3 regions of the Pseudomonas sp. AC229 genome follow, and region 3 is predicted to be linked to each of the others. Evidence: riboswitches for the same ligand, from Rfam matches in the RefSeq annotation. Region 3 holds a riboswitch; each other region holds the start of a gene.
The links. Region 3 has a riboswitch for cobalamin ahead of cobO (cob(I)yrinic acid a,c-diamide adenosyltransferase). Riboswitches for the same ligand answer to the same signal wherever they lie in the genome.
Positions count from the first base shown of each region.

Region 1: another riboswitch for cobalamin. It lies ahead of cobW (cobalamin biosynthesis protein CobW); the one in region 3 lies ahead of cobO (cob(I)yrinic acid a,c-diamide adenosyltransferase).
Region 2: another riboswitch for cobalamin. It lies ahead of AC0IW7_RS21295 (TonB-dependent receptor domain-containing protein); the one in region 3 lies ahead of cobO (cob(I)yrinic acid a,c-diamide adenosyltransferase).

Region 1 covers NZ_CEEDHK010000006.1:185,526-187,782, forward strand. Annotated here, with positions in the region: gene cobW (cobalamin biosynthesis protein CobW) at 1-980, opposite strand, end outside; cobalamin riboswitch at 1,092-1,300, opposite strand; gene AC0IW7_RS10475 (HipA domain-containing protein) at 1,594-2,061, shown strand; gene AC0IW7_RS10480 (helix-turn-helix domain-containing protein) at 2,058-2,257, shown strand, end outside.
Region 2 covers NZ_CEEDHK010000016.1:134,584-136,840, forward strand. Annotated here, with positions in the region: gene AC0IW7_RS21295 (TonB-dependent receptor domain-containing protein) at 1-1,159, opposite strand, end outside; cobalamin riboswitch at 1,249-1,480, opposite strand; gene AC0IW7_RS21300 (methyl-accepting chemotaxis protein) at 1,540-2,257, opposite strand, start outside.
Region 3 covers NZ_CEEDHK010000008.1:222,666-224,922, reverse strand. Annotated here, with positions in the region: gene AC0IW7_RS13570 (methyl-accepting chemotaxis protein) at 1-595, opposite strand, end outside; cobalamin riboswitch at 820-1,057, shown strand; gene cobO (cob(I)yrinic acid a,c-diamide adenosyltransferase) at 1,207-1,818, shown strand; gene AC0IW7_RS13560 (cobyrinate a,c-diamide synthase) at 1,818-2,257, shown strand, end outside.

The sequences.
Region 1 (2,257 bases), on a different contig from region 3:
CTGCTGCGCGCTTCATCGCTACGCCAGGCGCGGTCGAAGTGTTTGTCGAAACGCTTGCCTACGCCCTGAATCAGCAGGCGCATCGGTTTGCCGGGAATGGCGGCGAAGCCTTTGACGCGCAGCACGCCGTGACGCTCTACCAGGCCATTGAGCGCGGCCAGCAATTGCGCTTCTTCGACTTCCGGCAGTTCCACGGAGAAAGAGTCGAACTCGTCGTGGTCGTGTTCTTCGTGGTCTTCCAGATCGTGGTGTGTTTTGCGGCTGTCGATGTGCAGTTCGGTTTCCGAGTTCAGGCCCAGCAGCACCGACAGAGGCAACACGCCACTGCGCGCTTCGATCACCTTCACCGCTGGCGGCAGTTCCTCGGCCACTTCGGCACGCACGGCCGCCAGCGCTTCAGGGCTGAGCAGGTCGGCTTTGTTGAGAATCACCAGGTCGGCGCTGGCCAGTTGGTCGGCGAACAGCTCGTGCAGCGGCGATTCGTGGTCCAGGTTCGGGTCTTCGCGGCGCTGTGCGTCGACTTGGTCTGGAAACGCGGCAAACGTGCCGGCGGCAACGGCAGGGCTGTCGACCACGGTGATCACCGCATCGACGGTGCAGGCATTGCGAATTTCCGGCCAGTTGAAGGCTTGTACCAACGGCTTGGGCAAGGCCAGGCCCGAGGTTTCGATAAGAATTTGGTCAAGGTCGCCGCGACGCGCCACCAGCTCGCGCATTACCGGGAAGAACTCCTCTTGCACTGTGCAGCACAAGCAGCCGTTGGCCAGCTCGTAGACGCGGCCGTTGGCTTCTTCTTCGGTGCAGCCGATGGTGCATTGCTTGAGGATTTCACCGTCGATACCCAGCTCGCCAAACTCATTGACGATCACCGCAATGCGGCGGCCTTCGGCGTTGTCGAGCATATGGCGCAGCAGCGTGGTTTTGCCGGCGCCGAGAAAGCCGGTGACGATGGTGACGGGGAGTTTGGCCAAGCTTTTCATCGAATGCAGCCCTGTTGGATACGCGCGAAATCGGATCGGCGGGCGGCTGCGACGGCTGCAGCGAGCAGAGCGCTCACCGCAGAATTCGCCACCGGATCACCCCGCCCGGTTGTCGTGAATAGGTTCGAGGCAGGTCTCCTGGCTCACGACATGGCCCTTGATGCGGGCCGCTTTCCTCGCCTTCCCGCGCGTGGCAGTGGCACTGGAAGAAAGCCGGTCGTTTACAGTTGCGGGGGCAGCCGCGGCCTGGCTGTTCAGCGCACCGCGTTCCCTCTTAGCTCTGGCGCAAATGCGCCGAGACCTCGAAGCGAGCAAGGCTACGCAGTGGTGGGGGATGGGTCAAATTCGCCGTGGGTGGCCTACCGTATTACATTGCGGCAATCGGTTAAATCACCCTGATAAAACCGCAATATAGTGCGGAATAAGTCCTGATTTCGCTTGTTTTACCGCACTAAATTGCGGTTTTGCAGGGCTAACGCTATAGTTTTCCGCACTATAGTGCGGTGAGCCCCTATGAACCTGACCTTCCAGTTGTTTACCGATGGCGTCTGGCACGACGCGATGCAGGTGCGTTTCCTCGACGCGCAGAAGGGCTTTTCAGGCGGCTGCCACTTTGGTAATCGAGCTACTGGCCGGACTGTGGATCGACACCGGCCAGCGCGACCAACTGGACGCGTTAATCGGCGAATACCTGCGCCGCGACCTACTCAACAAAATTCTCGGTAACTCGGACAACCACGGGCGCAACACGGCAATTATTCGTGGCGATGCTTCGCTACGTCTGGCGCCCATTTATGACTTGGCGCCCATGGTCATGGATGACGAGGCCATCAGTCGCACCACCAAGTGGGCGCCGCCGATTGAACAGGCCGGTGAAGTGAACTGGCGCATGGCGTGCGCTTCGCTAAGCCGCTGGGTCAACGCCGATGACGCGTTTGATCGTTTGCGCGCCCAGGCCCAAACGCTGCTCGCCTTGCCAGACATTCTGGCGAGCCAGCCGCTGCCGCCCGCGACCTGGCGCCACCCGGCCGTGCATCTGAGCGATTTGACGGCGTATTTGGGCAAAGGAGATTTGCTGTGAAAAACCTGGATATCGAGGAGCGCGGCAGGCTGATCCGGGAGATTCACGAGGCGCTCAGCGAAGGCAGCCTTACGCTGGGTCAGGCCGTGAGCCGGCTACGCCAAGAGGTCACCGGCCTTAGCCAGGCCAAATTCGCCAAGCTGTGCAAAATGTCCGAGCGCAGCCTGTTGCAGTTGGAGCAGGACGCGGGCAATCC
Region 2 (2,257 bases), on a different contig from region 3:
GTTCGTTCTTGTCGTGGCGCACGCCCAGCTCGGTGGCGAACCAGTCGCCTTGAAAACGGTGCTGCGCAAACGCCGCCTGGTTCCAGCGCGTTTGCTGGTCGTATTGGGTGCTGCTGTGCAACTCGTCTTGGTAAAAATCTACCCCGGCGAGCACGGTGTTTTGCTCGTCCAGTTGCAGGGTGTTCAGCCACGAAGCCGAGTCGCGGTAGGTGTTGAACACGCTGACTTCGTCGCTGAGTTTGTCTTGGCTTTTCTGCCGGCTTTCGCTGTGGCCGACTTCCCAGCGGCTGCTCCAGAGGTCGTTGAACTGCGCGTCGAGAAAAGCGCTGGCGCTGCTCAGGCTGAAGTCGGTGTAAGGCTGCTGCGGATAGCTGAGAAAGGTGCTCATGTCGAAGCGACCGAACGGGTTGTCGTATTCGTTGCGCCCGCGTTGGTCGAGCACGCTGACGCCACCTTCGACGCGCTCGTTGAATGCGTGGCTCAGGTTGAAGCTCAGGGCCTTGTTGCGGTACGCGTCGTGGTCGCTGTCGGCGGCATAGGACGGCCCCGTGCGGTCGCTGCCGGCGGTTTCGTCGAGGCTGCCGTTGAGGCTGAAGCGCGTGTATTCATCGCCGCCGCTCAAGCCCAGGCTGCGCTGCCAACTTTGATGGCTACCTGCGCTGACAGCCAGACGCGGTTGCAAGCCGCTGTCGCCTCGGCGAGTGAAAATTTGCACCACGCCGCCAATCGCATCGCTGCCGTACAAGGCTGAGCGCGAGCCGCGTACCACCTCAATGCGTTCGATTTGTTCGAGGCTCAGAAACTGCAAACTGGCGCCGCCATCGGAAGCCGAGCCGACGCGTTGACCGTCCACCAGAATCAGGCTCTGGGTGTTGCTGCTGCCACGAATGAATAGCGAGGTGTTGCTGCCGCGCCCGCCGTTCTGCACCAGTTGCACGCCGGGCACGCGGGTGAGCAGATCGGTGATAGAGCGCGGCTGTAGGCGTTCGATGTCAGCGCGGGTGAACACCGTGGCAGCAGCGGTGGCCTGCGCTAACGGCTCGGCGTTGCGGCCGGAGGTGATGACCATTTCTTGCAGCTTCAGCGCGTGGTCAGTGCTTTGCGCCTGCACCACAACGGGCAGCAGCAGCGCGGGCAGGGCGAGATGTCGGTACTTCATGGAGTATTCCTCAAAAGATTTTTGAGGAGGGCATGGGCAAGCGTGGCGCGTGAACGCGCCTGCGCTTGATGGTGCTGCCCTCCGCAACACCAGTCGATTCCATGCAGGCCGGTCTCCGGGCTCTCGACTGAAAGGGCATCCTTTCCTGCCGCGATCACCTTCCCAGGTACAACCCAGTGGTGTGTCGATCGGGCATGCAGCGTGGCTGCGGTCGATTACCGTTGCGGGGGCAGCGCCGGGATGGCTCCTATGGAGCGCACCGGCTTCCCGTTTAACGCCGGGCTCGTGTGAGCCGGACGCACCTGCGTGGATAAACGCCGCGCACCGTAGCGGTGGCGGCGGGGTGGGTCAAGAGGGGGCAGCGTTGCAGCAAACGCGGTTTACGCGCTTGGCTCTGCCTGCCCAAGCCGGCTGGCGGCTTTGTGCAGGTCGAGCACCAACCGCTCCAGGGCGCGGGCGGCGAGCTGGGTCTGGTTCGCGGCCTCGGCGCTTTGGCCCGCGCCTGAACTGATGGTTTGCGCTTGCAGATTGGCGGCTTGAGCCTGGTCGCGCTGCGATTGCATGGCGCGGCTGATTTCGCCGATCTGCATTTGCATACCGGCCACTTCCTCGTGAATGCGCTGCAGGGCCTGGTTCGCCTGGGTGGCTTGCTCGACGCTGGTGCCGACGCTGGTTTGGCATTGCTGCATTGAGCCAACCGCCTGCACGGCTTGCTGGCGCATGCTGTCCAGGCTCTGCGCGATGGCTTGCGTCGCCTCGGCCGTGCGCTGTGCCAGGTTGCGCACTTCCTCGGCAACCACCGCGAAACCACGTCCCGACTCGCCGGCGCGCGCCGCTTCGATGGCGGCATTGAGCGCCAGCAGGTTGGTCTGCTCGGCGATGCCGCGAATGGTTTCGCTGATGCTCTGCACCGCCACCGTGTGTTGGCTCAGGCCTTCGATGGTGCGGGTGGCATCGCTGACCAGGCTGGCCAGGCGGCTGATTTGTTCGGTGGTTTGCTGGACCACGCAGGCACCTTCCTTGGCCAGTAGCAGCGCTTGTTGCGAGGCATGTTCGCTGCCCAGGATGTGCTCAGTCATGGCGCTGATGCTGTGACTG
Region 3 (2,257 bases):
CTTTCTCGACCATGCGCTGCCCGGTTTCGGCCGACAGGCTGGAGAGTTTGCGCACCTCATCGGCGACCACCGAGAAACCCCGGCCGTATTCACCGGCACGGGCGGCCTCGATGGCGGCGTTGAGGGCGAGCAGGTTGGTTTGGCTGGCGATGTCTTGCACATGCTTGGACATGCTCTGCAATTCGCTGGCATAGCTGTTCAGGTGGCCGACGGTGGCGAGCAATTGCTTGCGGTTGTCGCTGGCGGCGTGGAAAGCGCTGGTTACTTCGTCGAGGCGCGCATTGGCGGTGCGCAGGCTGTCGCCGATGCCGTTGTTGCCGAGCACGCTTTCGGAACGGTTGAGGGTTTGTTGCAGGCGGTCGACCAAACTGGCGAAGCGCTCGAACAGCGCGCTGACATTGCTGCCCAGCAATTGGCGCACCTGGCCAAGGTTGTCGTTCCAGGTCGGCAGCAGGGCGCTGAGCAGCGGTTGGTTGTCCAGGGTTGGCGCGGTTTCTTCAACGTAAACCGGCTCGGCCACGGGCGCCTTGCTCGGCCGTACAAACACGCCAGCCAAGGCGGTAACCGCCAGACCGGCACCGGCCAACCACGGCATGGACACGCCCAGGCCAACCAGGCTGATGACAACTCCAAGGTAAAGCGCGCAATAGGCCAACACGGCAAATTCCCGACCAGGTTCAAGTTGGGTGAACTATAGGCAGCCGCGGCTAAGCGAAAAATCGGGGCACCCCCTACAGGCTTTGTAGGGGTTTCCCCTATACAGAAGTGCGCCGAGTTGGCGACGCCCGCCGAATTGACGCTCAACCTGCAACCCTCTAACCTGCCACCCTCGCTTCAGGTGCCGCCATTTGGCGGTGAAACAGGGAAGTCGGTCCCGCTTGTTTTGTACGTGTTGCGCGTACAAAAGAAACGGCACAAGCCGACGCTGCCCCCGCAACGGTAATTGAGCTGAACACCGCACTAGCCACTGTGTTGAACACGGGAAGGCGCGCTGTTCTGTTGGCCATCAGTGGCCGCGCTCATTAGCCCGGAGACCGGCCTGTCGCAGTACCACGGCATTGCGGAGGGCTTTGTCTGGCGTCGGGTGATTGCCTGCAATCCCTGCGTCTGCCGTTCTCCGCTAGCCTCAACCAAGCCGTTGGAAAACCGCCGCCTCGCGCGGGTTTTCCCGGCGTGGACAATTGATGTTGAAGAGCTGAGACCGCAATGAGCGAATCCGCAGAACGCGACGCCCGCCACAAGGCGCGCATGGCCCGTAAAAAAGCCCTTATCGACGAGAAAATCGCCCAGGCCCAGAACGAATACGGCCTGCTGCTGGTGCACACCGGCAATGGCAAAGGCAAAAGCAGCTCGGCGTTTGGCATGGTCGCGCGGGCCTTGGGCCATGGCATGAAAGTGGGCGTGGTGCAGTTCATCAAAGGCGCGGCCAGCACGGGTGAAGAACGCTTCTTCCGCCGCTTCCCCGAAGAAGTTAGCTACCACGTGATGGGCGAGGGCTACACCTGGGACACCCAGGACCGCCAGCGCGACATCGACAAAGCAGTCGCCGCCTGGGCCGTGGCCAAAGACATGCTCAACGACCCGGCCATCGGCCTGGTGGTGCTCGACGAGCTGAACATCGCCCTCAAACACAACTACCTCGACCTCGACACCGTGCTTGCCGACATCGGCGGCCGTCCGGAATTTCAGCACGTGGTCGCCACTGGCCGTGGCGCGCCGCCTGCGCTCATTGAAGCCGCCGACACCGTGACCGAAATGGCCATGGTCAAGCACGCGTTCAAATCCGGCGTCAAAGCCCAGGCCGGGGTGGAGTTCTGATGCAGAGCCATGCATGCCCCGCGCTGTTGATCGCCGCACCGGCGTCCGGCCAGGGCAAAACCACGGTCACCGCCGCCCTGGCGCGCTTGCACACACGCCAAGGCAAACGGGTGCGGGTGTTCAAATGCGGGCCTGACTTTCTCGACCCCATGATTCTTGCCCGCGCCAGCGGTGCGCCGGTGTACCAGTTGGATTTGTGGATGGTCGGCGAAGCGGAAAGCCGCCGCCTGCTCTGGGAAGCCGCCGCCGAGGCTGATCTGATTCTGATTGAGGGCGTCATGGGCCTGTTCGACGGCACGCCATCGGCCGCCGATTTGGCCCGTCACTTCGGCGTGCCAGTGCTGGCCCTGATTGACGGTTCCGGCATGGCGCAAACCTTCGGCGCCATGGCGCACGGCATGGCCACGTACCAGGCCGACCTGCCGTTCTCCGGCGTGCT